2 regions of the Priestia sp. D3YE.R1 genome follow, and region 1 is predicted to be linked to the other one. Evidence: a T-box and tRNA genes for the amino acid it is inferred to sense, from the RefSeq annotation. Region 1 holds a T-box; the other holds one or more tRNA genes.
The links. The T-box of region 1 lies ahead of leuS (leucine--tRNA ligase). A T-box ahead of a tRNA ligase gene usually reads a tRNA of that ligase, here a tRNA-Leu.

Region 1 (15,459 bases):
CAAGAGGGTATCGTTCTATTTTAGTCATGCCAGATACCATGACTCAAGAACGAATTAACTTGTTAAAAGCATATGGTGCTGAAGTGGTTCTAACACCGGGCGATGAAAAAATGCGCGGGGCAATTCGCAAAGCAGAAGAGCTTACAAAAGAAATTCCAAATGCATTTATGCCTATGCAGTTTGAAAATAATGCAAACCCTGACGCACATCGAAAAACGACTGCTAAGGAAATTATTGAGGCGATGAACGATTTAGGAAAAGACTTATCCGCTTTTGTTGCTACTGCTGGAACAGGCGGAACGATCACAGGCACAGGTGAAGTTCTAAGAGAGAACTACCCAGACATGACCGTTCACGTTGTGGAACCCGCTGGTTCTCCTGTATTATCTGGAGGAAGACCTGGAAAGCACAAGCTTGTAGGAACAAGCCCTGGATTTATTCCTGATACGCTTAACGTAGATGTTTACGACGAAATTTTAAAAATTAAAGATGAACAAGCCTACGATATTACGCGACGCTTAGCTTCTGAAGAAGGAATTTTAGTCGGCCCTTCATCAGGCGCTGCGTGCTATGCTGCTATCGAGGTAGCCAAAAAATTATCTCCCGATCAAGTGGTCGTATGTATTGCTTGCGATACGGGTGAACGTTATTTATCAAGCGACCTCTTCTCATTTGAATAATAAAAAAAGCGAACGCAAAGGCGTTCGCTTTTTTATTTAGCTAATTCGTAAATAGCCTGTGCATAGATAGCTGTTGCACGAAGTAAATCTTCAATTACCATGTACTCATCTTTTTCGTGCGCTACTTCTTCACGGCCTGGGAAAAGAGGGCCAAATGCCACACCCGCTTCTAATGCTCTGGCATATGTTCCTCCTCCGATTGAAATAAGTGTAGGTTCTTCATTTGTTTGTTCTTGGTAAACCTTTTGAAGCGTTTGAATAAGCTCATGTTTTTGATCGACGTGATGTGGTTTAGAATCTGTAAAATGTTTGATGGTCATTTGATAAGATTCACTTTTTTCTTTAATCGTATCAATAATATCGTCAATATGAGCTGATACAGGATAGCGAATATTTAAGCCAAAGTGCCCCGCTTCTTCTTGACTATAAGACATGATTCCCACATTTATCGTTAAATCACCCGTGACCTCATCTTTGCGATTCAAGCCCATTTTTTCTCCTAGTGCATCTTGAACTAAATACGCATTTGCATAACCTACAAACTGATTAGCTTGTTCATCAAGTTCTAATGTATGTAAAAAGCGAAGAAGTGTAAGCCCAGCATTTTTCCCTTTATCAGGCACGCTGCCATGTGCTGAAACTCCTTCTAGAGTAAGTGTATACGCACCGCTCTTTTCGGTTATTGAACCTTTTAAAGACTCATCTTTTAAAAATTGATCATATTTATTTTTAATATCCGTTTCACTATGGAATTCAAGAACAGCTGTTGCAAGATCAGGAACCATATTGTAGCGTCGCCCAGAGACAAATGATGTAAGCTGGACGCTTCCCTTTGTTCCTTCAATTGGCTGCTGGCGAATTTCTACGTCTGTAATGCCTTTTTCAGCATAAATGATAGGAAAATCCGCATCCGGCGCAAATCCCATCGTTGGCATCTCTTCATGGTTGAAGTAGTGGTCCACACATCTCCAGTCACTTTCTTCATCCGTTCCAATAATCATTCGAACCCGCTTAGATAGAGGAAGCCCTAAATCTTTCACAATTTTCATCGCATAATAAGCAGCCATCGTCGGGCCTTTGTCATCGATTGCTCCTCTAGCAAAAATTTTCCCATCTTTTATTTCGCCGCCGTATGGATCAACCGACCATCCGTCTCCTTCAGGAACAACGTCTACGTGACAAAGAATGCCAAGAAGGTCTTTTCCTTCTCCCGCTTCAATATGGCCTGCATATCCATCCACATTCTTGACGGAAAACCCGTCATTTTTTCCTTTATTTAAAAGAAAGTGAAGCGCTTGGGCAATTCCAGGTCCAAATGGCTCTTCTTGTTTTTCTGTGCTTGTCAAAACACTTTTAATTTGTAGAAAACGCTGCGTCTCAGCTAGAATTTCAGCTTCTCTTTTTTGAACTTCCTCTTTCCAATTAATTGCCGTCATCTATTTGTCTCCTTTGCCTGCTTTTCCAGATTGTATCTATCATTACTATTGGTAAATTTAACTTTATCATACCTTTATATAGAAAGAAATAATTGTCTCTTTCCTTTCATATCAAAGGTTTACAGAGTCAAAATTCCGGGAAATAATTTGTAGGCACAATCGATAAAAACGGATTCTATTTGTTTATTGTTTACATATACTATAAAAAATGTGCAAATAGAGGAAGGAGATGTTACGAAAGGATTACATATTTATATCATTTTTTGTAAATATTGTGTTAATTTGCGTTTTCTCTTTTATTTTTCTGTCGATTTTGTGTACAATAAGGATAAGGACTGAAATAGTGCTTGACATCTCAGAGTTATAAAGAAGTTGTGCCTTACGAAAAACGAATAAGGAAGTGGTTTTTTGAAACCTTCAACTAATCGAATGCTAACTCGTATCAAATCGGTCTATATGTTCATTTGTAAAAATGGAACAGTTACAACGCAAGAGCTCGTAGACGAATTTGGTATTACACCAAGAACCATTCAGCGTGACTTGAATGTGTTAGCATATAATGATTTAGTTCGCAGCCCAAGTCGCGGTACATGGACGACTACGCAAAAGAAGGTCAAGATGTCATCCTAGTAAGTTTATTTCAAGGGTAGTAAGTGATTTATATATAGAGATAAAATTCTACGCAGTAGAAAGTCAAGACTTGGACGAGTGCATAGTCCCCCGCTCCATTTGCACGTCAAGCAGAGTTGGTACTCGTTTAAGTGCTTTAACGTGAAATGTTTCACTTGTCTAATAAAGTGGACAAAAAAGGAACCATTTTAGACTTAGGTTCCTTTTTCTTTCGCCTCTTCTTAGGCATTTGATTTTTGTAATAAAGCTAGTTCTTCTTCGGTTAACTCCCTGTACTCTCCTAAATCTAACGACTCGTCTAATAGCAAAGCTCCCATAGATAAACGTTTTAAATACGTTACTTTTTTTCCTCTTGCTTCAAACATACGCTTCACTTGATGAAATTTCCCTTCAACGATCGTTAATTCAATTTCTGATTCCATATTGCTTGTTAGTATCTTTAATTCTGCTGATTTTGTTACGTATCCATCATCAAGAGTGACACCCTGTCTAAATGCTTCAGCATCTTCTTCAGTCACCGGTGCATTAATTTTTGCAAAATACGTTTTAGGAACATGCTTTTTAGGAGATAGCAGCTGATGTGCAAGCTGACCGTCATTCGTCAGCAGCAAGAGCCCTTCTGTATCTTTGTCTAAACGCCCTACCGGAAATGGATCGTACACAGCATCGTCAAGTTCAAGTAAGTCCAACACTGTTTCATGAAGAGAATCTTCGGTCGCTGATATGACACCTTGCGGCTTATGCAGCATAAAGTAAACAAATTCTCGGTAAGAAACGGCTTCGCCATGTACAGTTATTTCTTGTTCATCTGGATTAACGTGTACCTTGGCATCTTTAACCGCTGTACCATCTACCTTAACAACTCCTGTCTTTAAAAGACCTTTCACTTCTTTTCGGCTTCCGTACCCAATAGTAGAAAGCAATTTATCCAAACGCATGTAATATCCTCCTCTTTTTTGAAAAGAAGATGACTCTAACGAGTCATCTTCTTATGCACTGCGCTGTTTATTTCGGCGCAGTATCTTTCGTTCAATTGCACCTGTTACCCTCGCTCCCATTACTTTTTCAAGCAGGCTTGAACGATAGGTAATGATAAAGTAAATAAGGCCGCCTACTGCTGCTCCTATAATCGTAATAACAGTGGCGGAGAATCGTCCTGGCTCTGTAAACAGACCAATCACTGCTGCGACAATTTTTACGCTGATTCCCATAATCGCAACAAAAATGAGAATGAGCACGGAGCGTTTTATAAACTCACTGTAGTTATATTTTGCGTGTTTTTGAATAAGCGCAAACATATAAACAAGAGATACGATATAGCCTAGTGCTGTCGCTAAAACTGAACCAATCTCGTGGAACATAAGAATAAATGGAACGTTCAAAACAATTTTCACAATCAACCCAAATAATAAACTTAAAACAGCATATTTTTGTTTGTTGATTCCTTGTAAAATAGCTCCATTAACCGTAAAAAATGAGAATAATAAAGCTACCGGTGCATAATAAAGCAAGACATTTCCACCCGCATCCGATGCATCTGTTCCAAAGAAAAACGTATAGGCTGGGCCAGCTAAAGCCATTAACCCTACAGATGCTGGCAGCACAAGAAACATAATCGTTTGATATGTTTGATCAATTTGCTTTTGCAATACATTATAATCTTTATTCACAAATGAACGTGTAATCGTTGGTACAAGAGTCAAACCGAACGCAGTAGCTAATGAAACAGGGATCATCACAAGCTTTGGAACATAAGACTGAACAATTCCGTTCATGGACTCCGCTATTTCTTTTTGTCCAGCCGCTACCATCGCACGGTTAAATGTGAATTGATCCACATACTGATACAGCGGAATAGCTAAGCTGACAAATACATATGGCAATGAATACGTAAGCAGCTCTTTAAAAATGGATAAGGTAGAAATACGCGTAGGCGTTACCGTCTGCTCGTTCACCATTTTATCGAGATGAGGCTTTCGTTTTTTCCAGTACCAAATTAATACGGCCAGTCCAGCAAGAGCTCCTACAAAAGCCCCCATTGTAGCAAATCCAACCGCTAATGCAAGACTCCCATGTACAACTTTGATGACAATATAGGTCGATGCTAATAAAAAGACAACCCGCACAAGCTGTTCAACTACTTGTGAAACGGCTGTTGGTCCCATAGACTGGTGTCCCTGGAAAAATCCTCGCATTAAACTCATCATCGGTACTACAATTAACGCAATACTAACCATTCGCATAACCATTACTACATCTTCTAAGGAGTTATTTAAATCAGAACCTCCCAGTGTAATTCTAGACATAACAGGAGCTAACGAATATAAAAGTAAAAATGCAAGTATTCCTGTGACAAGCATTAATTTCATGCCGGCCCGGTACATTCTTCTACTCGTATAATAATCACCGAGTGCATTATATTTTGACACAAATTTCGATACGGCCATTGGCATACCGGCTGTAGCAATACTTAAATAAATAGCATATTGGTTATATCCGTAACCAAACAGTGCTCCCCCTACGGTTCCAACAAGGATCGCAAATGGAAATAAATAAATCATTCCCAAGATTCGGGATACATACGTGCCAAGCGTTAGCACAAAGGTCCCTCTTAACAATTTTGAATCAGACATACGTTTGCCTCCGATACTTAATGTTACATACTGATAATAATGATAGAATTGAAAAGAAGCAAGTGACAGTATACACTAAGAAAGGTCTTATACTCACTCGCACTCGTCAACAAACTAAAAAAACAAAGACTATAGCCCATTTTATCCAATGTTGAGAGATTTGTCAGTGAACAAACTAAAATTTTTTAAGAATAGACAGGTTGGTGAAAGTATGATATATGATGTAGTCGTAATCGGAGGAGGACCTTCTGGTTTGATGGCATCGATTGCAGCTGGAGAGTCAGGTGCAAACGTATTATTAATTGATAAAGGCAATAAACTCGGACGAAAACTTGCCATTTCTGGGGGCGGACGCTGTAATGTAACAAACCGCCTTCCGATTGATGAACTTATTAAACACATTCCAGGAAACGGACGCTTTTTATACAGTGCGTTTTCTGTTTTTAATAACGAAGATATCATCTCCTATTTTGAAGGCCTTGGAATTAAATTAAAAGAAGAAGATCACGGGCGTATGTTTCCGGTTAGCAATAAAGCTCAATCTGTTGTTGATGCATTAATTAGCGAACTTCACCGTCTTCGTGTGACAATTCGTACAAATACAGCCGTTAAACGCGTAACCTATGAAAACAACACCGTGAAAGAAGTTGTGCTTCAAAACGGAGAAGCAATCCAAACGAAAAGCGTTGTGATTGCAGTAGGTGGAAAATCAGTGCCTCATACAGGTTCGACAGGAGACGGTTATCAATGGGCAAAAGATGCGGGGCATAAAATTACTGAACTTTACCCAACAGAAGTTCCTATTACATCTAGCGAACACTTTATTAAAACCAAAACGCTTCAAGGTCTATCGCTTCGTAATGTAGGATTAAGCGTGCTTAATAAAAAAGGCAAGCCTGTCATTACTCATCAGATGGATATGATTTTCACTCACTTTGGCATTTCTGGTCCCGCCGCTCTTCGCTGCAGCCAATATGTCGTTAAAGAGTTAAAGAAACAAAAAAGCAACACTGTTCAAATGTCTATTGATTTATTTCCTAGCCAAAATGAAGAAGAGATTTTTCAAAAATTAGCCAAAATGACAAAAGAAGAGCCGAAAAAAGCGATTAAAAATGTTTTAAAAGGTTTTGTATCTGAACGCTATCTATTATTTTTACTCGAGCAAGCAGACATTGATAGCCAAGCACTAGCGGGACAGATTCAGCATGAAAAACTGAGAGAGTTCTCGAGAATGTGCAAACGATTTGAATTTGCTGTAAACGGCACGCTTTCTTTAGAGAAAGCATTCGTCACAGGAGGCGGCGTATCAGTTAAAGAAATTCACCCAAAAGAAATGTCTTCGAAATTTATGCAAGGCCTTTACTTCTGCGGGGAAATTCTTGATATCCACGGATATACTGGAGGATACAATATTACTTCTGCTCTTGTAACAGGCCGTTTGGCGGGGAGTAATGCAGGAGAATTTGCAACAAGCCTAGCATAATATGCTAGGCTTTATACATAACCATGGCTGAAAAACAGTACACTTGCTCATCACGATCAACATCCACTGTGACTTGATATTTAATATCCACGACGTCTTCATCTTCTAATTTTCGTAAAAATCGGTTCACCGCAAACTCTAAATCTTTTTCATGCTCTTTATCAAACATTTTCACTTGTATCACAGCTTCTACCACCTTGTCCTATCAAATTTGTTTCAATCAGAATGGACTGCTTCTCTCAATGATGGCTTTTGTACTGATTTTCAACTTCTTCCTACCTTTATTTTTATGAAGACTTTTATAGATTTAGTCATCATTTGTTTTGCTACTATCATTTTAGTCGGATGGCAGAAGTTTAATTCAAAAAAAGAGGTTGAGACATAACGAACTTAATCCAATCTAAAGACGAACAAATGGGATACATGAGCTGAACCGCTTGTAACACGGCAGTCGATTTTCATGCAAGACGTCGCCTTTCCCTCCAATCAACTGCTAAAAGGCACGAAACAAAAAAAAGAACCACTAATCAAACATGTTGATTAATAGTTCATTTTTCACTTCAACTGAGATACTTTTATCCCAGCCTCTTTTTTATTTATTAACCGTTTTTCCTTCCCACTCTAACATGCCGCCAACCATATTTGTTACTTTATGTCCTTGTTCTTGAAGGTAGTAACATACGTTTTCACTGCGGCGGCCCGAACGGCAAATGAAAATATATTCTTTGTCTTTATCAAAATAATCCAAGTTAACTGGAATATCATTCATACGAATGTGTTTAGCAGTTGGAATCATCCCTTCTGCTACTTCTTCATCTTCGCGCACATCAACTAAATGAAGTTCTTCTCCATTTTCAACGCGTTTTTGAAGTTCTTCAGGCGTAATTACTTTTACTTCTTCCATCTTCGTCATTCCTCTCTATTCTTTCATTCAGCTTGCTATCGCTATTGTAGCAAATTCAAATACCTTTATGCCACTAAATAAGAAAAGCTTAAACAGCACCCTGCCTAAGCTTTTCCAATTGTAGTTAAAGGTTTGACTAAGCTCTTAAGATCAAACCCGAAAGCAAGGCACATCTACTTAAGTCTAGAACACAAGCTACTCTAGCTCTTTCACTCTGGAGTGTATCTAAAAAAAGAAACAAAGAAGACCACTCGACCAAGTGACTCTATCATTGGCTAACCAGACTACTTCGTTCTTACTTTCAAAGATTTTGACTAAGGGCCTGATGTCAACCCCGAAAGGGGGACATCAGGCCCTTAGGTCTAGAACAGACCCCCTGACTGCTCTTTAGTCAGGGGGTCTGTTCTACATCAATACTTAATTAGCTACGATGTTTACTAATTTACCAGGCACAGCAATTACTTTGCGCACTGTCTTACCTTCAATGAACTCTTGAACGTCTTCATTAGCCATTGCAATATCTTGAAGCTCTTCACGAGACGCCTCAGCAGGTACGTTTACTTTCGCACGTACTTTACCGTTAATTTGAACGACAATTTCCACTTCATCATCTACAAGTTTTGCTTCGTCAAACGCAGGCCAAGCCTCATACGAAATTGTATCTTCGTGACCTAGTTTGCTCCATAATTCCTCAGTCGTATGAGGACAAATTGGTGCTAATAGCTTCACAAATCCTTCTACGTATTGCTTTGGCAGCACGTCAACTTTGTATGCATCATTGATGAATACCATAAGCTGAGAGATACCTGTATTAAAACGGAGGCCTTCGTAATCTTCCGTTACTTTTTTCACCGTTTGGTGATACACGCGTTCAAGCGTAGTGTCATTGCTTTCTTGAACCTTGCTGCTTAATTCACCGTTATCGTCAACAAGTAAGCGCCATACACGATCTAAGAAACGGCGTGCACCATCAAGCCCTTTTGTTGACCAGGCGATTGACGCATCTAAAGGCCCCATGAACATTTCATAAAGGCGAAGCGTATCTGCTCCGTGGCTTTCTACGATTTCGTCTGGGTTTACAACGTTACCTTTTGACTTACTCATTTTTTCATTGTTTTCTCCAAGAATCATACCTTGGTTAAACAGTTTTTGGAACGGCTCTTTTGTTGGAACTACGCCGATATCATATAAAAACTTATGCCAGAAACGAGCATATAATAAGTGAAGAACAGCGTGTTCAGCTCCACCGATATAAATATCAACCGGCAACCATTCTTTTAATTTATCTGCATCTGCTAACGCTTCACTGTTTGTTGGATCAATGTAGCGTAAGTAATACCAGCAGCTGCCTGCCCATTGAGGCATTGTATTTGTTTCGCGGCGCCCTTTTTTGCCTGTTTCCGGATCTACAACGTTCACCCAGTCATCAATGTTTGCTAACGGAGATTCACCTGTGCCTGACGGTTTGATTTCAGTCGTTTTTGGTAACACAAGCGGAAGCTGATCTTCAGGAACTGCAGTCGTTGTGCCATCTTCCCAGTGAATAACAGGAATTGGTTCACCCCAGTAGCGCTGACGACTGAATAACCAGTCACGCAGACGGTATGTTACTTGTTTTTCACCTTTTTCATTTGCTTGAAGCCACTGAATCATATTTGAAATTGCTTCTTCTTTATCTAAACCATTTAAGAAGTCTGAATTAACGTGCTCGCCGTTGCCTGTATAAGCTTCTTTTGAAACGTCTCCGCCCGCTACCACTTCTTTAATCGGCAGCTCAAATTTAACAGCAAACTCATAATCGCGCTCATCATGAGCAGGAACAGCCATAATTGCACCTGTGCCATAGCTCATTAGAACATAGTCAGCAATCCAAATCGGCATTCTCTCGCCGTTTACAGGATTAATTGCATAAGCACCTGTGAATACGCCCGTTTTGTCTTTAGCTAAGTCTGTACGCTCTAAATCGCTTTTGCTTTTAATTTGATCTAAATAAGCTTCTACCGCTTCTTTTTGTTCGGCTGTTGTAATTTTTTCCACAAACGGATGTTCAGGTGCTAAAACGGCATACGTTGCCCCAAATAGCGTATCAGGACGCGTTGTGAACACAGTAAATGTGTCCTCGTATCCATCGATTGTGAAGTGCACGTGAGCTCCTTCAGAGCGGCCAATCCAGTTGCGCTGCATTTCTTTAATACTTTCTGGCCAATCAAGCTCATCTAAATCTTCTAGTAAACGATCTGCATAAGCTGTGATTTTAAGCATCCACTGCTTCATTGGACGACGCTCAACCGGATGTCCCCCACGCTCACTTTTGCCGTCAATAACTTCTTCGTTCGCAAGTACTGTTCCTAGAGCAGGACACCAGTTAACAGCTACTTCATCCACATAAGCTAAGCCGTTTTTATATAACTGTAAGAAAATCCACTGTGTCCATTTGTAGTAGTTTGGATCAGTTGTATTAATTTCTCGCTCCCAATCGTAAGAGAAACCTAACGATTTGATTTGACGGCGGAAATTATTAATGTTAAGTTCAGTGAACTCAGCCGGATCGTTTCCTGTATCTAATGCATACTGCTCAGCAGGTAGTCCGAATGCATCCCATCCCATTGGATGAAGTACATTGTATCCTTGCATACGCTTCATACGAGATAAAATGTCCGTTGCTGTATAACCTTCTGGATGCCCAACGTGTAAACCCGCTCCAGATGGATAAGGGAACATATCTAATGCGTAAAACTTACGCTTTCCTTCATCTTCTGTTGTTCTAAATGTTTTATTTTCTTCCCAAACTTTTTGCCATTTTTGTTCGATCTTTTCATGATTAAAAGCCATACATAATCCTCCTTGTACGCTCCAGCTGTATTTAATTAAACTAAAAAACCCCTCATCCCTCAAACAAAGGGACGAGAGGTTGAATAAACTTCCCGCGGTACCACCCAAATTAGCACAATTATGTACTCACTCATTTTCCTTAACGCGGATAGACGGCAAATGTTACTTTACTTCACATTTACAACTCCAAGGTGAGTTCATGAACGCCCGTTTGCTGACTCGCACCACCCGTCAGCTCTCTTAGCTCGCTTCGTTCACTACTATTCCTTATCATAGTTTTTATATCATACTACCTTGTATTGTAAATAATATGTTCGCAAACTGCAAGTTGTTCAACGGATTTTGTAAAAGTTTCTGCACTGCAGCACTGCTTTGCTGCTAAATCCTCTCTTTCATTCTTATATATGAACAACTTCTCCCAAAAACATACATGCAGCGTAAAACAAAAAAAGAGATTGAGACATAACTAAGTCAATCTTATCTAAAGGTGAATAAATAGGATATCTGGACTCTTTGCTACAAAACTGTTGATTTCGTGCAAGGCTTTACCTTGCCCTCCAATCAGCAGCTTAAAGCAACTAAACGCGTAAGATCTACGTTCACCATAATAATGAAAAAATCCGAACGATTTATCGTTCGGATCTTCCTTCGGCTAAAATCCTTTTGTCTCAGCCTCTACTTTCTTTAGCAGCTATTATTAAATGCCAAATCCAAAAGAAAACAGGATAATCGCAAGTGCAAGACCAACAAGCGGAACAATTACCGTCATCGCTGCAACTGATCCATACGCATCTTTATGAGTTTCTCCGCAAATAGAATTAATTGTGGTGACGACATAACCATTATGAGGCAAAGAATCTAATACTCCAGAAGAAATAGCTACTACGCGATGGAGAGCTTCTGGATTTACACCAGCATCTAGATAGTGAGGGGCTAAGATTGGCAAAGCAATCGCCTGACCTCCTGAAGCCGAACCTGTCATCCCCGCGATAACACTTACCGCAATAGCTCCCCCAATCAACGGACTTCCTGGAATATGCGTCATAGCGTCTACAGCCACTCCAAACGCGGGAACAGCTTTAGCAACTCCTCCAAAACCTACGACAGCAGCTGTATTCCCAATCGCAATTAACGCCCCCAGCGTTCCTTCTGAGGCTGCGTTCCAAAACCCTTTAAAATGCTTTCGGTTCACAATATAAGTGACAATGATCCCGCTTAAAAGTGCCACAATCAACGCAGATTGCTGAAGTGGCTTATGAAGCGCAAAAGAAATAATGAGCACGACCACAAGCGGAAGCAAACTCAATAACGGATTAGGAAGAGACTGATTTTCCGTTACTGCTGGATCTTTTTCGCGTGATATAAAACGCTCTCCATTTTTAACTGCTTTTGAAATCAAGCGCTTTAACCACCAGTAGCCGAATACAGCCATCACTACCGCTACAACTAAACTAACTTCCCACCCTGCATACGGACTAGTCTTCAAATATTCAATTGGAATCCAGTTTTGGATTTCAGGAGATCCAGCCGAGGTCATCGTAAACGTAACGGAACCGAATGCTAAAGCAGCAGGGATAAACCGCCTCGGCAAATCCGCCTGTTTGAATAAGCTTAAAGCCATTGGATAAACAGAGAATGCTACTACAAACAGACTGACTCCTCCGTATGTTAAGACCGCACAGGCAAGTACAATCGCCAACACTGCTCTTTTCATTCCTAGTTTACTGACAATCCAGCGAGAAACACTATCAGCGGCCCCGCTGTCTTCCATTACTTTTCCAAAGACGGCGCCCAATAGAAACATTAAATACCAAGAGGCAATAAATCCTGTGAAACCAGACATGTAATTTCCAACAAAATTTGCTTCTCCTTCTTTCACCAGCTGTGGAAATAAAGGCATTCCGCTTGTTAACGCAACAACTAAAGCACTGAGCGGACCTGCTATAAATAAATTCATGCCTCTCATCGTTAATACAATGAGCAGCAATAATCCTCCAATTAATCCAATCATACTAAGCATGTTTAGCCCCCCATGAAGTCATATAATTAGAAAACGCTTACAATTTTACAGGTATATACTCCTTTCTTTGCTTGTCACAACCCCTACTATATTATTAAAGGAATACTGAAGACATTCCTACGTTTATTAAGCAGTCAAAAATAAAACCATCTCTATTTATTTAGAGATGGTTAATGAACGCTGACGTTTTTCTTTTAATTTATAATCGTATATCCATGTTGTACACATGCTGAATAGCAATAGCGCAATTAATAAATAGCACAGCGTAGACATATTAAACGCATCGAAAATAACGCCTCCAAAGAGAGGACCAATCATTTTACCTGCAGTAGCCATGCTGTTAACTACACCTTGATAAAATCCTTCTTTTCCAGATGGAGCCAACTGACTCGCAACAGCTGGAATGGCTGGCCAAACGAACATTTCTCCAATTGTTAATACAACCATTGCTGTTAAGAACTGCGGAAATGTTGTAGCATTCACCACGATGATGAAAGAAGCCACAAAAATAACCGTTCCAATTAGGACCTGTACTTTTAATGTTTTTGCTACTTTTTGAATGATGGGTACAATCAAAGGCTGGCCGACTACAATTAAAATCCCGTTAATCGTCCAAAGTAAACTGTAGCTAGAAAGAGGTATATTCAGCTCACGCGTATGCGTAGCAATCGTTGTTTGCCACTGAACATACGCTACCCAGCATAAGACATACCCCGTACATAAAATAAGAAGAGCAGTCAGCTTCGTTTTATGCCCAATGCTCCCAGCTTCATTAAGGACATTCGTTTGCCCAACGGTAACCGAAATATGACGATATGAAAAAATAGCAATAAGCAGAAAAATAACGTATAAAATTGTATTAGCTAAGAAAATATACGTAAATGAATAAGATGCTACAATGCCTCCTACCGCAGCGCCGATAGCCACTCCTGCATTTTGAGCAACGTACATCGCATTAAATGCTTTTCTTCCGCCTTGTGGCCAAACGGATCCTGCCATTGCATACATAGATGGAAAGACAATACCAGATCCAAACCCTACAACAACCAAGAGAACAACGTATGTAGGCCAACCATGGAAAAACACGAGTCCCACTAATGCAATAAGAGTAATAATAATTCCTGATAAGATGGATTTATATCCTCCGATTTTGTCAAAAAGTGTTCCCCCTAACAAATTACCCACTACGCTTGCAGCAGAATTCAGCATAAGAACCACTCCTGCAACGGATAACGACTTTCCTAAATGTTCATTTATATAAATTGTATTGAGAGGCCATAAAAATGAAGCTCCCGTTACGTTTACAAGCATACCAATAATCAAAAACCAAAGTGATTTGGGCATTGATCTCCCCCCTATCTATTCGAATGCCAACGTACATTCTAGTCTTTTCTTAAAGGGTTCGCAATGCTTTTACATATAGACAATTTATTTGAAATTCGCTGACTATTTAAAAAGGTGATTTCACATGACAATATCATGCAAAATCACCTTTTCACCGCTTATTTTTGCTTCGAACGAACCGGCTGTGCACGCTTGCTGTTTCGTGCTTTTAATTCTTTTACCGGATCAAAATCTTTTCCTAGCTCAATGTCATTGCTGTTGATCCCGTTTTTTGTTTTTTGTTCCGGGTTATTTTGATTTGAACGAGTTGCCATAAAATCCTCTCCTTAATGCTGAGTTGTGATTAATTTATTTTGCAGCTGCTGAACTTGCAGACGCATGCGATATAGCTGTTCTCTTTGCTGTGCATTTGCACTGTGAGAAAACTCTTCAATTTCTTTATAAGCATTTTCTAATTTTTCCTGTGCTTTTGTATATTCAGTGTCATTGTAATGTTCTTGCTTCATGCCTTCCTGCAACTGACCTTGTCCAAAGCGAATAGCATCTTCACACTGCTGCATAAGTTGATCCACTGCTTGACGAGTTGTCATTCTCTATTCCTCCTATTCGTTCATTTCTGTCTTATTTTGCGCAACTTTACTCTCCTTTACGACAAGAAGAACCTGTTAAATATAAGCATCCTAAATTTGTTTGGCACTTTTTCACGTTTTTGATACAATTTGTTGATGTATATTGCATGTAAAAAGGAGGTTGCTGATTTGAATCAGACAAACCCATTTCCGTATAAATCTGAAAACAAACGTTATCATACCTGGAATTACCACTTACGTAACCACTTTGGCCATAAGGTATTTAAAGTAGCCTTAGATGGAGGATTTGATTGTCCAAACAGAGACGGCACGGTAGCTCACGGCGGCTGTACGTTTTGCAGCGCTGCCGGTTCAGGAGATTTTGCTGGAAACAGAGCGGATGATCTTGTGACACAATTTAACGAAATCCGTGAAAAAATGCATCATAAATGGAAAGACGGAAAATACGTTGCTTACTTTCAAGCATTCACTAACACTCATGCTCCTGTTGAGGAGCTTCGTGAAAAATATGAAGCGGTCTTAAAGCTTCCTGGAGTTGTTGGACTTTCTATCGCCACACGACCTGACTGTCTCCCCGACGATGTGGTGGAATACTTGGCTGAATTAAATGAACGAACTTATCTATGGGTAGAGCTTGGACTGCAGACTGTTCACGAACGAACTTCACTGCTTATCAACCGGGCACATGATCATCAATGCTATGTAGATGGTGTAGCAAAACTTCGAAAACACGGTATCCGCGTTTGTTCTCACATCATTAATGGCCTGCCTTTAGAAACACCTGATATGATGATGAAAACGGTACGAGAAGTAGCGAAATTAGACGTTCAAGGAATTAAGATTCACCTGCTTCATTTGCTAAAAGGAACTCCTATGGTCAAACAGTATGAAAAGGGCCTTGTTGAAT
Region 2 (15,459 bases), on a different contig from region 1:
GATATACATATAAAAATCACAAATACTTTAAAGAGAAAGGGTGAGGAAATATGGAAAAAGAAAGGATAGAAGAGCTTGAACGAAAAATAAGCAGTTTAGAAGAAGACGTAGCCACGCTAAAGTCGCTCGTATATAAAACAAATTCTCCTAGACCAGCAGTTCACGCTCCTCCCAAGCAGCGCCAGGAGACGATTAAACGTCCTGCTCAAACAGCTGCTAAAAGCTCACAGGCAATAGAAGAACCCGTTGATTGGGAAAAAGTTCTTTTTCAAACATGGCTGCCGAGAATTTTTATTTTTGTGTTTATCATTGGCGTGCTATGGGGATTTAAAGCAGCCTCTGACTATGGGTTAATGAATGAAAAAGCAAAAGTTGTTCTCGGCTTTGTTGTTTCGATAGGTTTTGCTGTGACAGGTCATTTCCAAATTAAAAAGGGCAGGCTGGTGCTCGGGCAAGTACTTGTAGGAGGAGCCGTTCCTATTCTCATGTTAACGACGTTTGCGATGCATAGCCTGTATCATTTAACGGGACCAACGCTTGCTTTTATCCTAAATGCGAGCTGGATTATCCTAGGGATTATTGCGACAGTCTTTTATCGTTCGCAGGCATTAGGGATTATTAGCGCAGTGGGAGGCGTACTAGTTCCGTTTCTAATTGAAAGTAATTCGCCTAATGCGCTCGTTTTCGTCGGCTATGAAACGCTTCTGTATATAGCCTTTTTATATGTGGCAGTCAAACAAAAATATTCTATTTTATATGTGCTTTCTGCGGTACTATTAAATCTTACCCTGCTGATTTACTATTCGTTTGTTGGCGATAATGGTGTAAAAGAGTTATTAGGTATGGCGATTCTTATTCAGCATTTATGCTTACTTTCTAGTTTTTTTCTATCAAAGTCCGTACTGCAAATATATGCGTTTACTCTTTTATCAAGTTTAGCAGTTACGTACGGCTGGCTGCTCGCCGTTTTCAACGATGGCACGACTACACTGGTGCTGCTTGCGTTAGTTATTATTTACGCATTCGGTGCTTACGCAGCAAGAAGTTCTAAAGAGAAATTTGAATTTTTTATTACCTATTTAATTGTTGCAGTAGCGTTTTTTATTCATCAGCTCGTCGATTTAAGAGAAGGAGTGATTTTATATGTGATTCAAGGGCTGGCTGTTTACTATATAGCCATGACGTATAAAAATCTTCTTCATCAACTGTTTTCTTATACGATTTATATATTGAGCGCCACGTATATCTTAGTTACGCCAATCGAAGAAGTGCTGTCTTTTCCTACATTAAATTGGCTTGTTGTGTTAGCGTCTATTCTAGTATTTATATGGATCAGCATTCAAAAAACAGAAAAAGATGAGCATGATACGTTCAAAATTGGAGGAAGTATTGTTTTTTCTATTCTTTCTTTAATTTTTGCAACGGAAGTGACGGTCGCTGGCACCAATGATTTTTCCGCTAATACACAAACGCTTATTATGACGGCCGTTTGGCTAGTGCTGTCCATTGCTGCATTCGTGATAGGATCACTTAAAACGTTTAAAACAGCAACGTATGTCGGCGTGGGCATTTTGTTCTTAACACTTTTTAAACTCATTTTATATGATTTACCTTTTATCCCAATAGCTATCCGGGCCCTGTTATTTATCGTCTTAGGAGCTATCGGTTTAATTATTTCGCGACTATTTTATAAAAAGAAGTAGCCAGAAGCTGAAGAGAAATTCTTCAGCTTTATTTATTATAATAGTATTATGTAAACTTAACCTTGAAGTCGTACAAAAAGTATACAATCATGTATAATGGAACAAGTGAATTGGAGGTATACATAAAATGAAATCACTTGTATTAGCAGAAAAGCCAAGTGTAGCACGTGATCTTGCGCGCGTACTTGGCAGCACACAAACAAAAAAAGGGTATATTGAAGGGCCAAAGTATGTCGTAACATGGGCACTTGGTCATTTAGTTGAATTACAAACACCAGAGGATTATGATAACCAATATAAAACATGGCGATTAGAAGATCTGCCAATCATGCCTGAGAAAATGAAATTAAAAGTAATTCGTAAAGTGAGCTCTCAGTTTCGCACAGTATCCGATCTAGCAAAAAGAAAGGATATTGGAGAGTTAATTATTGCGACTGATGCAGGGCGTGAAGGAGAGCTTGTAGCACGCTGGATTATGGACAAGGTACGCTGGAACAAGCCGTTTAAACGCCTTTGGATTTCGTCTCAAACGGATAAAGCAATTCGTGACGGGTTTAAACAGTTAAAGCCAGGAAAAGAGTTTAATCGATTGTATGATTCAGCCGTTTGCCGTTCAGAAGCCGATTGGCTTATCGGTTTAAATGTAACGAGAGCGTTAACGACTAAATACGAAGAACCATTGTCGGCAGGAAGGGTCCAAACACCGACGCTTGCGATGATAATTGAGCGTGAACAAGTGATTAACACATTCAAACCTAGTGAATATTGGACGCTTACAGCTCAGTTTTCATCTTTTGAAGCAGCTTGGCAAAAGGGCAGTGAAAAGCGCATTTTTGATGAAAAACGCGCAAAAGAGCTGCACTCAAAATTATCAGGTGAGGCAGTTGTAAAAACAATTAAGCGCAAAATGCATAAAGAAGCGCAGCCGCTTCCTTATGACTTAAACGAACTGCAGCGAGATGCTAACAAACGCTTTAACTTCTCTGCTAAGAAGACATTAAATGTACTTCAAAAGCTATATGAACAGCATAAGTTAGTCACCTATCCACGTACTGATTCCCGTTATTTAACAACAGATATGGTTTCTACTATGAAAGAGCGTTTGGAAAGCATCTCTGCTGTATATAAAGAAGAGGTTCGTCCAATTTTAAGAAATGCACAGCTGCCAAAGCGAGTGGTTAATAACGAAAAAGTAAGTGATCACCATGCTATTATCGTGACGGATCAGCCTGTGTTTTTACAAGACCTATCAGCTGATGAACGAAAGCTGTATGACTTAATTGCAAAGCGATTTATTTCATTATTTTATCCCGCATATGAGTATGAAGTGGTTAAAGCAGAGCTTGAAGTAAACGGGGAACAGTTAGTAGCAAGCGGAAAGCAAGTCGTGAATGTAGGCTTCAAAAAAGTTTCTGGCGGAGACTCAGAAGTAACGGTGAAGCTGCCTGATATGGAAGAAGGCAGCAAGCTGCTCATTCAGGATGTAAAGATGAAAAGTGCATTTACAGAGCCGCCGCAGCGCTATACAGAAGCAGATCTTCTTGGACAAATGGAAAAACATAATTTAGGTACGCCGGCAACACGTGCAGATATTATTGAAAAGCTTCTGCAAAATGAATCTATTGATCGCCAAAACAATCGTCTGCATGCAACCAAAAAAGGAAAGCAGTTGATTGACTTAGTAGCGGACGAGTTAAAGTCTCCTGAGCTTACGGCTAAATGGGAACGTGACTTAGAAGCCATTGCTAAAGGAAAAGGAAATGCAAAAGAGTTTCTAACAAATATTCGTGAGCAAACGGAAAAGCTGGTTAAACAAGTAAAAACAAGTAATCAAACGTACAAACCCCATAATTTAACGGGCTCTAAATGTCCAGAATGCGGTTCGTTCTTAAAAGAAAAGAAAACAAAGCAAGGCAGAGTGCTCGTTTGTTCAAGCCTTGAGTGCAGCTATAGACGCGCAAAAGACCCTAAACTATCGAACCGACGCTGTCCGCAATGTCATAAACGAATGGAAATTCACTCAGGAAAAGCAGGGACGTACTTCCAATGCCGTTCATGTCAAGTAGTGGAAAAAGCTGAGGACAAAAAGAAAAAGATTTCAAAGCGAGAAGAACGAAAGCTTCTTAACAAATACAACGATGACGGAGCATTTGGTTCAAGCTTGGGGGATGCTTTAAAACAAGCTCTTCAAGATAAAAAAGATAAGTAACGTAGAAAAGTGCGATACCATGGTATCGCACTTTTTTGGTATAGTATGGATTAAGAGATGAGTAAGCAAGGTGGCGTGGAACAATGAAAAGAAAAAGCAAGGGAATGGATCGTTTAATTGCGTTCTTTATAGCAGGAACGATGGTGCTAATCATTTTAGCTATCTTAATGGGAAGCTACTTTTTTGGTTTTATAGGCTTCCTTAAAGTGATGGGAGTGGAATATGACTCTTACTGGGCTATATGTTTATTTCTATTTTTTATTTTTGTGTTTGGCTCTGTCACAGAGCTTTTTTCAAAGGCACTTATTTTTTTAATGAAGAATGCTAGGATGAACAGAGTACTATTTATAACATCTGCAGCTTTTGTGGATATCTTTTTTACTTTTCTATCAGTTTATATAGCAGACTTGCTTGTGAGCGGAATCACTGTATCTATTTTAGCGGTGACTCTTTTATCCGTCTTATTCTTTTGTATGGAGAGTGCATTGGATAGTGAGTTTCTACGTGAAAAAAAAAGCTGATGAAGTTTTTCATCAGCAACGCATCAACAAAAAAAGCGCATCATATCAAGCTTCAACGCTATTTAAAGAACTCTGTAACATATTTTTTTAAAAAAGTATGTGATTTTTTTCACATATCTCTTGAAAAAGGACAAACATGTTTGTATAATAAGAATTGTAAAAGATATGTGAAACATTTCACAATATATGTGAATAACTTCACAATATCATATTTTCTATAATCCTAAGGGGGATATCATCTATGAAAATTGCAGTAGTAGGGTGTACACATGCAGGAACAGCAGCAGTAAAAAATATGGCAGAACTTTATCCAGAAGCTAAAATTACAGTTTATGAGCGAAATGATAATGTTTCATTTTTGTCTTGTGGAATTGCGCTCTATGTAGGCGGGATCGTAAAAGATGCAAATGGCTTATTTTACTCTTCACCGTCTGAATTGCAGGAGATGGGTGTAAATATGAAAATGAAACATGAAGTGACGAATATTGATACAGAAGACAAAAAAATAGCAGTGCGAAACTTAGAAACAAACGAAGAATTTGAAGATACATTTGATAAATTAGTAATGACAACTGGATCATGGCCGATTATTCCAAACCTTGAAGGCATCGATCTAAATAATGTTGTGCTTTGTAAAAATTATCAGCATGCCAATCACATTATTGAAAAAGCAAAACAAGCAAAAAAAATCGCCGTAATTGGTGCTGGTTATATCGGTGCAGAATTAGTAGAAGCCTTCGAAGTGTATGGAAAAGAAGTCACGTTTATTGATAGTGCGGATCGCATTTTAAATAAATATCTTGATCCAGAATTTACGAACCTAATGGAAACTGAGTTTGAAAATCGCGGAGTTACATTAGCATTAAACCAAGCGGTTACTAAATTTGCAGGCAGCGATGGACGTGTTGAAAAAGTAGTGACAACTGAAGGTGAATACGAAGCGGATCTTGTGATTTTGTGTGTTGGCTTCCGTCCAAACACAGACTTAGTAAAAGGACAGGTCGACATGCTTCCAAACGGCGCAATTGTGGTTGATGAATATATGCAAACAAGCAAAAAAGATATATTTGCTGCCGGAGATAGCTGTGCGATTTACTACAATCCGATTAAGAAACATACCTATATTCCGCTTGCTACAAATGCGGTTAGAATGGGAACATTAGTAGCTCAAAACCTTGTTAAGCCGACGATTAAGTATATGGGAACACAAGGGACATCAGGGTTGCATATTTATGATTACAATGTTGCGTCTACCGGCATAACTGAAACAGCGGCTTCTCTTTTTGATATGAATGTGAAAAGTATCACAATCTCTGAAAATAACCGACCAGAATTCATGCCAACGTACGAAAATATCACGTTAAAAGTAGTATACGAAGAAGAAACAAGACGAATTGTAGGAGCGCAGGTTATTTCTAAAATTGATGCCACTCAAGCAATCAATACATTGTCTGTATGCGTACAGCAAGAAATGACCATCGATGAGCTTGGCTTTATGGACTTTTTCTTTCAACCCCACTTTAATAAGCCTTGGCATTTCTTAAACCAAGCAGGGCTTCAAGCGCTTAAAGCATAAAAAAGCAGGTGACTACCTGCTTTTTTTTATGTGGATTTTATTATCTTTTTGATTTTTATTTTAGCAGGTTTAAAGCGGATCCATCCTATGATAAGAAGAATAAAAGGATATAAAGCTCCTATCAAAAAACTATAAGGAATCCACGTTTCGGCTAACCATGTTTTTTGATAAGTAATGCTTGGGTACACAATAATGGAAAAAGTCGCAACGATTAATCCCATCGGTAACGTTAAAAAGCGGGTTTCAGCAATGTTGAAAATTTGACACAGTCCAGCGATGGAAGCATGAAAATAATTAGTGTTATATTTTCCTGAAAAATAATTACTTATACTGAAGGAGCATTTTTTATGAAAGGTTTTTGGCTTTTTATCCATTGCTAGAACGCCGCTTTTTGTTTTGAATAAACCCTGCAATTAAAAGGAAAAGTGGATATAGGATGCCTACAAGTAAGCTGTAGGGAATCCACGTTTTTGTATCCCAATCCTTTTGATAAGAAACGCTTGGATACACAATAAGGGAAAGTGTAATCATGATGAGTGCGACTGGAAAAGAAAATAGCTTGTAGTCCTTTATATGAAATACATTGGCAAACCCCAAAAGAGTAGCGTAAAAGTAAATGCAAAGCTTAAAAAAGAGAGTAATGAACCACAAAATAGCAATGACTACTTCAATTCCTTGAAGAAAGTTTCCTACATCAATTCTTCTTCCTAATTCATAGCTTGGAAACATGGTGATTTGGGAGTAATAAGGACCAAGTACTAAAATCCCGAGTAAGATTAACGTCACCATCACTAGTCCACCGGCTATATTACCTGCATAAAAAGATTGAGTTGCCTTTTTCGTGTCTGGTGTGTGTGAAGGGAAAATCATAAGCAGGATAGTATAAGTCAAAGAACTCATGCTTAAAAACGTTAAAACAGCACGAATAAAAGCTTTTGGATGTATTTCCAACACAGGCTGAATATACTCTATTTTAATTTGCGGAATCATAGACAAAATAAGAAGTCCAAACAATCCGACAAACCAAGGGAATAAAATCTCGGCACTTCGTGCAATCACTTCTATTCCTAGACGCACTCCTACGATGACGACACCCATAAATGCAATGTGGATGGCTGTGAGCGGCGTGTAGGGAAGGATTTGAGTGGTAAGAAAATTTCCTACATAGTAAAGAACTTGACTGCTGATAAATAAATTAGATAACACAAAAACAGCAGAAACAATCTTTCCAAATAGTTTGCCTAAAATTTTTTCGTTCATTTCCATCAGCGTAAGCGTGGGAAACATTTTTCCTAGTGAGGTAAAAAGCAAAACTAAGCCAATTCCTGATGCTACGCCGAAGAGTGCTGCAATCCAGGCATCTTGATGAGCATCAGCTGTAATAGCGGCAGGTACAACAATAATTGTGCTTCCGATGCTATATAAAGTTACTAATTTGCGAAACTGTGCAGCTGAAATATTGATTTCATTAAGCAAAATGAGCACATCCTTTTGCCATATACACGAATTAAGTGATCCAACGGAATAATAAGTGACTTAAAGGTTGAAACATTACTTCTACCCAATCAGAAGGGTTCGGTAGAGGCAGCCGAAAGATTTTTGCAAGAGCGATTATGATACTGATTGTCATGAACACCATAAAAATGTTCCGTTCCTTTTTATGAGAGTGTTGAGGTAATCTTTTCATTTCCATCCGTATAATCCCTGCACAAATGATCAAAAAGGAAAGAAACAAGTGCATGCAGTCAACCCCAATACATTTTTCGTTCAGATAAGCTATTCGTATGATGTCCGCTAAAGAAAGTGATTATACATTTCTGTAAAATATAGAAAGTATTTCAGGAGATAGAAGATATTTTATAGAGCCCTTAAATGATTGAGTGATTTGTTATGAGGAGTAGTCACTTAGCTTTAACTTATTGAAGCGTCGTATGAATAAGTAGAAAAATGCCACACTAAAGAGTGAACAAATGGAAAGGAGCACTATGATGAAAAAATTCCCATATAATAAAGATAAACAACAATCGTTTCAAGCAGCACAGCAGGGGCATAAAGAAGCAGTAGATGCATATGAACAGGCAAATGAAGCTAAAAATGATGCATCGTATGGACATGAAGCGAAGCAAGCGATAGGTGAAGTAAATGAAGCCTCTCAGCAAATTGAGAACGCGCTTGAAAATGCTTCTGAAACCCAGCGTCAGCGTTTAAACGAATTTCAGCAAGATATAAAAGATATGGAAAACGACCTTAATCAATAAAAGAGCCGCTGTTTTACTTAGAGCAGGTTCACAATAGGGTATAAATTGCAAAAGCAGAAGATAATGAACTTCTGCTTTTTTTTGCGTAAGAAGTATTTACGCTCATTTTCCAGTAATTCATTACATGCCAGAATTATTTAAAAAAATTACAGATAGGGAGTATGATTCTGCAGAAATAATTTCTCATAGAATCTTCGTTCGGATTTTTTATTGGTAGGATGAACGTAGATTTCATGTATGTAGGTGCTTCTAGCTGTTGTTTGGAGGGCAAGGCGAAGACTCCTGCAGAAAAAGCGGAAGAGGTGAGACCCCGCAGGAGCGTATGCGAAGAGGAGGCTCAACGGCCGCCTGCGGAAAGCGGAATTTTGCACGGAAATCAACAGTGGTGTAACAAATAATCCATCATTCCATTCTTATTTTAAAAGGTATAGAAGTTAAAAAAGTAAGAATCCTAATAAAAACAGAACGATAAGAATGGAAAGGGATTGTGACAGGAAATATGCTAATAAATATACTAATAATGATTGTCGTATTGTACTTCATATATGTATTTGTAACTGCAGTGGTACTGTTTTATGTCCCTTCGCACAAGGGAAAAGACTTAAAAGTAATGAATACTGAGAATTTTTATGGAAAGAAAGAATCCACAGACCGCGTTATGCTTTTGGAAAACGGTTATTTTTCAGGGCTTGTTCGGATGCAGATGATTCAAGAAGCGAGGCACACAATCGATATTGCATATTTTTCCATTGGTAAAGGGCGTTCTTCAGATTTACTTATGGGCGCTTTATTCGAAGCTGCAGATCGAGGTATACGTATTCGAGTGCTGTTAGACGGGATCTCTCACGGATTAAAAGGCAAGAGAAAAAATGTTCTTTATGCTCTAGCTTCCCATCATAATATTGAATTAAAGTACTATGAACCCTTTGCTATGTTTAAACCTTGGACATGGCATAACCGTCTTCACGATAAAATAATAGTAGTCGATGGTCAATTAGGTATTAGTGGAGGACGAAATATTGGAGATAAATACTTGGCCAGTCAACCAGATAAAAATTTTGTCTATGACCGCGATGTGCTGATTTATAACACAAAGCAAGAAAGTAATAGTGTTATTGTCTCCATGGAGAAGTATGTAGAGAAATTATGGAACCACCCGTATACCCGAAAAGCTTTTCCGAAGCTCAAGAAAACTAAACAATTTCGTGGCCTTTCAGGAAAGAAATTGTTAATAGATCAATACGAAGAGGCCAAAAAAGCAAATGAACCTTTTGTCCATCCTTATATTGTATGGAGAGAATCAACGATGCCTACAAGAAAGGTTTCTTTTATTACAAATCCTATTCAACGAATGAATAAAAGCCCTTTTATATGGAGAACGTTTATTAAGCTTTCCCAGCAAGCTGAAAAATCCATTGTCGTTCAAAGTCCTTATATTGTACCAACAAAAGAGATGGAACAGTATATAGATAAGTCAGTAAAATCTAAAGTGCAAAGAATTATTTTAACTAATTCGATTACATCCACTCCAAATGCTATGGCTTTTTCTGCATACTTGGGAGTGAAGAATTGCGTTATAAAAGCTGGTTCAAAGCTTTATGAATATCAAAAGCCTTATTCAATTCACGGGAAATCTGTTGTTTATGATCAGCGTTTAAGTGCAGTTGGTTCTTTTAACTTAGATTCACGTTCAGTATTTTTAAATACTGAATCCATGGTTATGATAGATAGTGAAGAATTTGCATCCGAGCTAACAGGAGCTATTGAAACTAAGATTTCTCACAGTACGCTTGTGGGAAATGAGGGAGAACCTGTGGATTTTAATACGGATTCTCAAAAAAACGTGCCTCCTATGAAATCTGCACTCCTACATATCCTTTCAGTCTTCACGCGATTTTGGAGACATTTTGTATAGTTCCGCACTGTGCCTAAAAAAGGCTTTTACTGAAAATCAATGGTAGAGATTAAAAGCTACTGCAACTGGAGGAGGGGAGTGTAAAAAGCTGTGATATGCCTCACAGTTTTTTGAAATGGCTAGTACTAGTCGTGATTCATAAAAAGACCTATTGACGAAATTCCATATATGTTTTATTATAATATAGCGTCGTCAATAAACGAAACGAGGTTCTTTTGAAGAAATCATTTCTAGGGGCATAGTTTAAAGGTAGAACTACGGTCTCCAAAACCGTCAGTGTGGGTTCGATTCCTACTGCCCCTGCCATTTTAGAGTTATCTTTTAATTCACACGCGGGTGTGGCGGAATTGGCAGACGCGCTAGACTTAGGATCTAGTGTCTTATGACGTGGGGGTTCAAGTCCCTTCACCCGCATCTTTAGTTTCATATATGCGCGGAAGTAGTTCAGTGGTAGAACACCACCTTGCCAAGGTGGGGGTCGCGAGTTCGAACCTCGTCTTCCGCTTATTTTCAAAAGCAGTTTGCATGTGCAAACTGCTTTTTTTGTTGTAGAAATAAAGATTTTTACGATGCTGTTTTTAATCAGAAATAGTTTATTAAAGCAGTGCTGTTTATACGCATTGTTTTCATGAATATACACATATTATTGGGGTTACATTAAAAGCTAATGAACGATACGTGAAGACATCTAATATGGTTTTTAAGATAGGGGAGAGTCCTATGGAATCTAGTTGGTTTTCAATTATACCGTTTTTAATTGTTATTCCAATAGCTATTTTCACCAAACAAGTGTTGCCAGGGTTGTTTTTAGGCTTATTAGTAGGTGCTTATTTGATTGATCATTCGATTGTCGGAGGTGTTGAAAAGCTACTTCACTACGTTGTACAAGCTCTTAGAAATAAAAGTAATATAGAAATCGTCGTCTTTTTATACGCGTTTTCAGGGCTTATCGGAATGATTAAGATTGCTGGAGGAGTTAAAGGTTTTGTGGAAACAGCTGCAGAAAGAATTGATACAAGAAAAAAAGCACTTATTTTAACCTATGTTTCAACTATTGGAACATTTAGTGCTCCCACATTTCGTTTTGTGACGATTGCGCCCATCATGAGAGCGCTGCTGAAAAAAGTGAAAATGACGACAGCAGAGCTAGGGTTTGTTATTGAAACAACTGCTACCCCTGTTATCGTCTTAATTCCCGTGGCAACGGCATTTGTAGGATATATGGTATCAATCATTCAAATGGCAATTGATCATCAAGGCATAAAACAAGACGCTTATTCTTTATTCATTCAAAGCATTCCTTATAATTTCTTTTCGATTGTGATTATTTTAGTAGGGATTTATTTCAGCTTTTTTCATCATTCAACATCTACCGCTCCTATGAAGCTCGAGGAAGAAGACGAAAAAGATTGGCATGATTGTCATCCTTGCGTGTCGAAGGATTTGCCTTCTAAGCCTTGGAATTTGTTAGTACCTTTACTTGTTGTGATTTCACTTACCTTACTTTTAACATGGTGGAGTGGACATCATAAGAGCCACAGCTTTTTTGAAGCATTTATTAAAGCAGACGTGTTAGAAGCGATGGTAGTAGCTTTAATTATCACTACGTTAATTACCCTCATTTTTTTCTTGTTTCAGCGCTTTACATTACAGAATTTGCTTAATGGTTTTATCACAGGAGGTAATGACTTAATGTCCGTTATTCTGCTGTTATCGGTAGTATGGGGATTATCCGCTGTTACAGAAGACTTAGGTTTTTCAAATTTTGTGACGGCACATTCTAAGTGGATTCCTCAAATGTTTGTCACTCCTTTTATGTTTATCTTTGGAGCTGCTATTTCTTACTTTATCGGATCTGCTTGGGGAACGTGGGGAATTTTAATGCCGCTTGGCGTATCGCTTGCAAGTTCTGCAGATCTTTCTTTGCCATTAATTATCGGTGCGGTGTTTGCAAGCGGTTCCTTTGGAGCATTTTCTTCACCTTTGAGCGACGATACGAATACCATCGCCAAAATATTAGATTTATCTGTTATTGAATATGCCAAATATAAATTAAAGCCAGCTTTAATTGCAGCGGGAATAACAGTTGCTTTCTATCTTGTTGTATCTTTCTTGTTTTAAATGAGGGAGTAGCTATCTATTCTTCACTTTTCATTTTTTTTAGCTTAACGTATGCATACAGCCCTAGTGATAGGCACACTAGCATGATACAAGTAAGCGGAAATAAGATGGTATTAACAAAATGATCATAAAACCATATATACACGAACATCACCTCGATAATTTTAACGCTATTTTTTCTATTTATTAGAGATATACTATCTGTGCTGCTTCTTCCTATTTTTTCAAAAAGGCGATAATCAGAAGCAGTATAGGTACGATAGAAAATAGCGGCATATGTAAAAGAAATCTCGCTACGTGCAGCCCTTCATAAAGGTGTTCTTGAAAATTACTAGCGATTGTAATCGACAAAAATAACACAATGATACCTAAAGGATACGCTAGACGTGAAGGCGATTTAATTTTAAATAAAGTAGCTGTACCTATTAATAAAGGTAAGGTTCTCAGAAAGCAAATTCTTAAAAGAAGACTCTGCTTGTTCACTGCTTGTTTGATTTGCCTGAGAGCGAAGATTATTTGTAGATTTTTGATTTTTAAAGAACGAAGGCATAAATGAAAGCACCCTTACTGTATTTTTTATTAATTTGACCAAAAACCGTATAATTATGTAATTTTTAACAAATCATCTTTTGCATGACGGTAAATGAAAATGACGAACCTATGAGGTAAGTAACGATTAGGTGAGGAGTGAAAGGAATGAAAATTATTGGAGTTAGCCTGCTGCTATTTGGATCTGTGATCGCTCTTTCTGTAGGAATTGATCTTTTTCAAGGAACGAACGTACTGCAGGCACTATACAATGCATTAAGCCCGTTTCGTGTAATGGAAGTGGCCGAATTATTTGTCCTTTTTTCTCTTTTATTTTTCTTTTTCGCAGAGTCCCTTTATCTTCTTTTAAAGAAGCGGCAACAAAAACAACAGTAACTTGGTGCAAAGAGGTGTTTATCTCTTTACTATCGAAACAAACGTATAGAAAGATAGCTTTGAGATAGGGGAGATCGACATGAATATTGAGACTAACAGATTACTAATACGCAAATTTAACTATGAAGATTGGCAAGATGTCTACGCATATACATCTGATGTTCATGTCATGAAGTACATACCAGAAGGTGTTTTTAGTAAGGATGATGCGAAGAAATTTGTAAATGAAAATATGGAAGAAAATATTAAAAATTTTCCAGTTGTATTAAAAAACGAAAAAATCCTAATTGGTCATATCGTCTTTTTCAACTATTTTGGGGACCATACTTATGAAATTGGCTGGGTATTTAATTCTCTCTATCATCAGAAAGGATATGCGTCAGAAGCGGCAAAAGCAATCGTGGACTACGCCTTTAATACAATGAACCTCCATCGGATTATTGCTACTTGTCAACCTGAGAATACGTCTTCTTATCGTGTTATGGAAAAGATCGGGATGAGAAGAGAAGGGTATTTTAAAAAATGTATTCCAACTGAAAAAGGATGGTGGGATGAATATTATTACGCGGTTTTAAAGGAAGAGTGGAAATGAGCTTTACTTTTACGAAATTGCATTTTCCGAGTTGTAAAGACGAAAACAAGCCCAATTTTTAAAAAATGAGCAAAAAAGCAAACCAAAACGTCTAGGCAGACATACAATAAGCTATCCATGAGAAACACCCCATGTTTGAACCTTCTTTGTTTTAGCAACAGAAAATCACGTTGAAAGGGAGTGCTTATATGTCTAATGCTGGATGTGGATTTGGTTCTGGTTTCGCTTTATTAGTTGTATTATTTATTCTATTAGTAATTATCGGATGTAGTTGTTATAGCGGTGGTTACGGTGGCTACTACGGCTGCTAATTATATCACTGAATAGCCTAAAGGATACCCTTTAGGCTTTTTTGTGTTCGTTATAAAAAGCTGGAAGAGATGATTAATCAGCAGGCTCAGTATCAACATGCGATTCAATTTTTTTCTCTTTCGGCAATTGATCAATAGAAGCCCAAGGCACGCGGCGAGGCTTATATTCAATCGCATCAGTAGAGTAAACGGCCACGCTTACGACTCCCCCGTGTACCTGCGCTCGAATCAACAAAGGATCACTGTACGTATTTTTAAAATGAAAGTCAGGTCCATACCAGCTGACGGTAGCGTCTCGCCCAGGAGGTACGTAGGAAACACTGCGGCTGTGTGAGTAGCGCTGCGTAATTGTGACACCAGCGTTATCGACGGCGTTAAATAAGGTAGAAGAAACTTGGCAAATTCCTCCTCCAACTCCTTCAGAATACTCTCCTTTTACAATGATTGGCGCACGCATATACCCTTTTGATGCCGTTCTTTTTCCAACGGTTTGATTAAAAGAGAAAACTTCCCCAGGAAATATGACGCTGCTGTCTAGTGATTCAGCCGCGAGAGAAATATTGTGAGAACGATTTTTATTATGAGGATTAAATACCGTATGATAATGACCGATTTGCTTAATGCGAATTGTTGCAAGCAGCTCCTTATCCACGCGAGGCGGAACAGGAAGCGTCGGGATTTCTAGTGTTGACGTACCGCCGTTAAAAAAATAAGTATAAAATTTCTCCGCAAAATCTTTATGATATAGTTTGACACCCGCTTGCTCAGGAACAATTTGTCCGCTTTTATCAATGCGGGCATTTAGGGGCTCTCTATATGTTTTTTTATCCAATTCTTTTAGAAGAAGATTGTATCGATCATGATCAACCATAGGTACAGGAAGAAGAGGTACTGCCACTTTGTCCCGTTCAATCCGTTCAATTGGTTTACCGTCATGAGTAATAGATAGGTGGTCTTGTGTAGAAAGAGGTTGAATGAGCATTAAAAGTCCAACCATCCAAGTGAAATTCATATCATATACCTCGCTTTCACCTGTTAGTATGAATAAAATGAACCGTTTAATGTATAGGATTCACAAGCTCTTTTTTTGTATTATTTTCCATGAGCCGAGCGTGTAAAAATTTCTATTTATAATTGTATGTGTACTTTCGCATATTACATAGAGAAACTACAAGGTAACGAGGGTAGACAATGACAAAATTAATGATTTTAGTCTTTATGCTTATTAGTTTTTTTGTGCATCCCCAAAAGATGAAAGCAGAAGAAAACCTTACGTACTTTCCAGTAAGTGACACAGGAAAAGTATTAAAGTGGAAACGTGTAGAAAGC

Region 2: it encodes a tRNA-Leu, which carries the amino acid that the T-box ahead of leuS (leucine--tRNA ligase) is inferred to sense. The anticodon was not compared.

The regions. Positions count from the first base shown of each region.
Region 1 is NZ_JBLTHW010000001.1:46,035-61,493, reverse strand. Features, by position in the region: gene cysK (cysteine synthase A) at 1-680, shown strand, start outside; gene pepV (dipeptidase PepV) at 713-2,116, opposite strand; gene ACOZIR_RS00335 (DeoR family transcriptional regulator) at 2,525-2,746, shown strand; gene ACOZIR_RS00330 (pseudouridine synthase) at 2,968-3,684, opposite strand; gene ACOZIR_RS00325 (polysaccharide biosynthesis protein) at 3,736-5,379, opposite strand; gene ACOZIR_RS00320 (NAD(P)/FAD-dependent oxidoreductase) at 5,591-6,862, shown strand; gene ACOZIR_RS00315 (sporulation protein Cse60) at 6,867-7,046, opposite strand; gene ACOZIR_RS00310 (rhodanese-like domain-containing protein) at 7,455-7,766, opposite strand; gene leuS (leucine--tRNA ligase) at 8,184-10,598, opposite strand; T-box leader at 10,663-10,881, opposite strand; gene ACOZIR_RS00300 (GntP family permease) at 11,296-12,618, opposite strand; gene ACOZIR_RS00295 (MDR family MFS transporter) at 12,775-13,962, opposite strand; gene ACOZIR_RS00290 (hypothetical protein) at 14,121-14,276, opposite strand; gene ACOZIR_RS00285 (YtzC family protein) at 14,289-14,552, opposite strand; gene ACOZIR_RS00280 (TIGR01212 family radical SAM protein) at 14,721-15,459, shown strand, end outside.
Region 2 is NZ_JBLTHW010000003.1:390,318-405,776, forward strand. Features, by position in the region: gene ACOZIR_RS20320 (DUF2339 domain-containing protein) at 51-1,703, shown strand; gene ACOZIR_RS20325 (DNA topoisomerase III) at 1,831-3,912, shown strand; gene ACOZIR_RS20330 (YrvL family regulatory protein) at 3,996-4,433, shown strand; gene ACOZIR_RS20335 (FAD-dependent oxidoreductase) at 4,675-6,009, shown strand; gene ACOZIR_RS20340 (hypothetical protein) at 6,036-6,383, opposite strand; gene ACOZIR_RS20345 (GerAB/ArcD/ProY family transporter) at 6,376-7,485, opposite strand; gene ACOZIR_RS20350 (hypothetical protein) at 7,998-8,267, shown strand; gene ACOZIR_RS20355 (hypothetical protein) at 8,524-8,658, shown strand; gene ACOZIR_RS20360 (phospholipase D-like domain-containing protein) at 8,788-10,182, shown strand; tRNA gene ACOZIR_RS20365 (tRNA-Trp) at 10,415-10,488, shown strand; tRNA gene ACOZIR_RS20370 (tRNA-Leu) at 10,515-10,596, shown strand; tRNA gene ACOZIR_RS20375 (tRNA-Gly) at 10,616-10,687, shown strand; gene ACOZIR_RS20380 (Na+/H+ antiporter NhaC family protein) at 10,903-12,303, shown strand; gene ACOZIR_RS20385 (hypothetical protein) at 13,000-13,227, shown strand; gene ACOZIR_RS20390 (GNAT family N-acetyltransferase) at 13,307-13,819, shown strand; gene ACOZIR_RS20395 (YjcZ family sporulation protein) at 14,008-14,130, shown strand; gene ACOZIR_RS20400 (VanW family protein) at 14,204-15,142, opposite strand; gene ACOZIR_RS20405 (hypothetical protein) at 15,322-15,459, shown strand, end outside.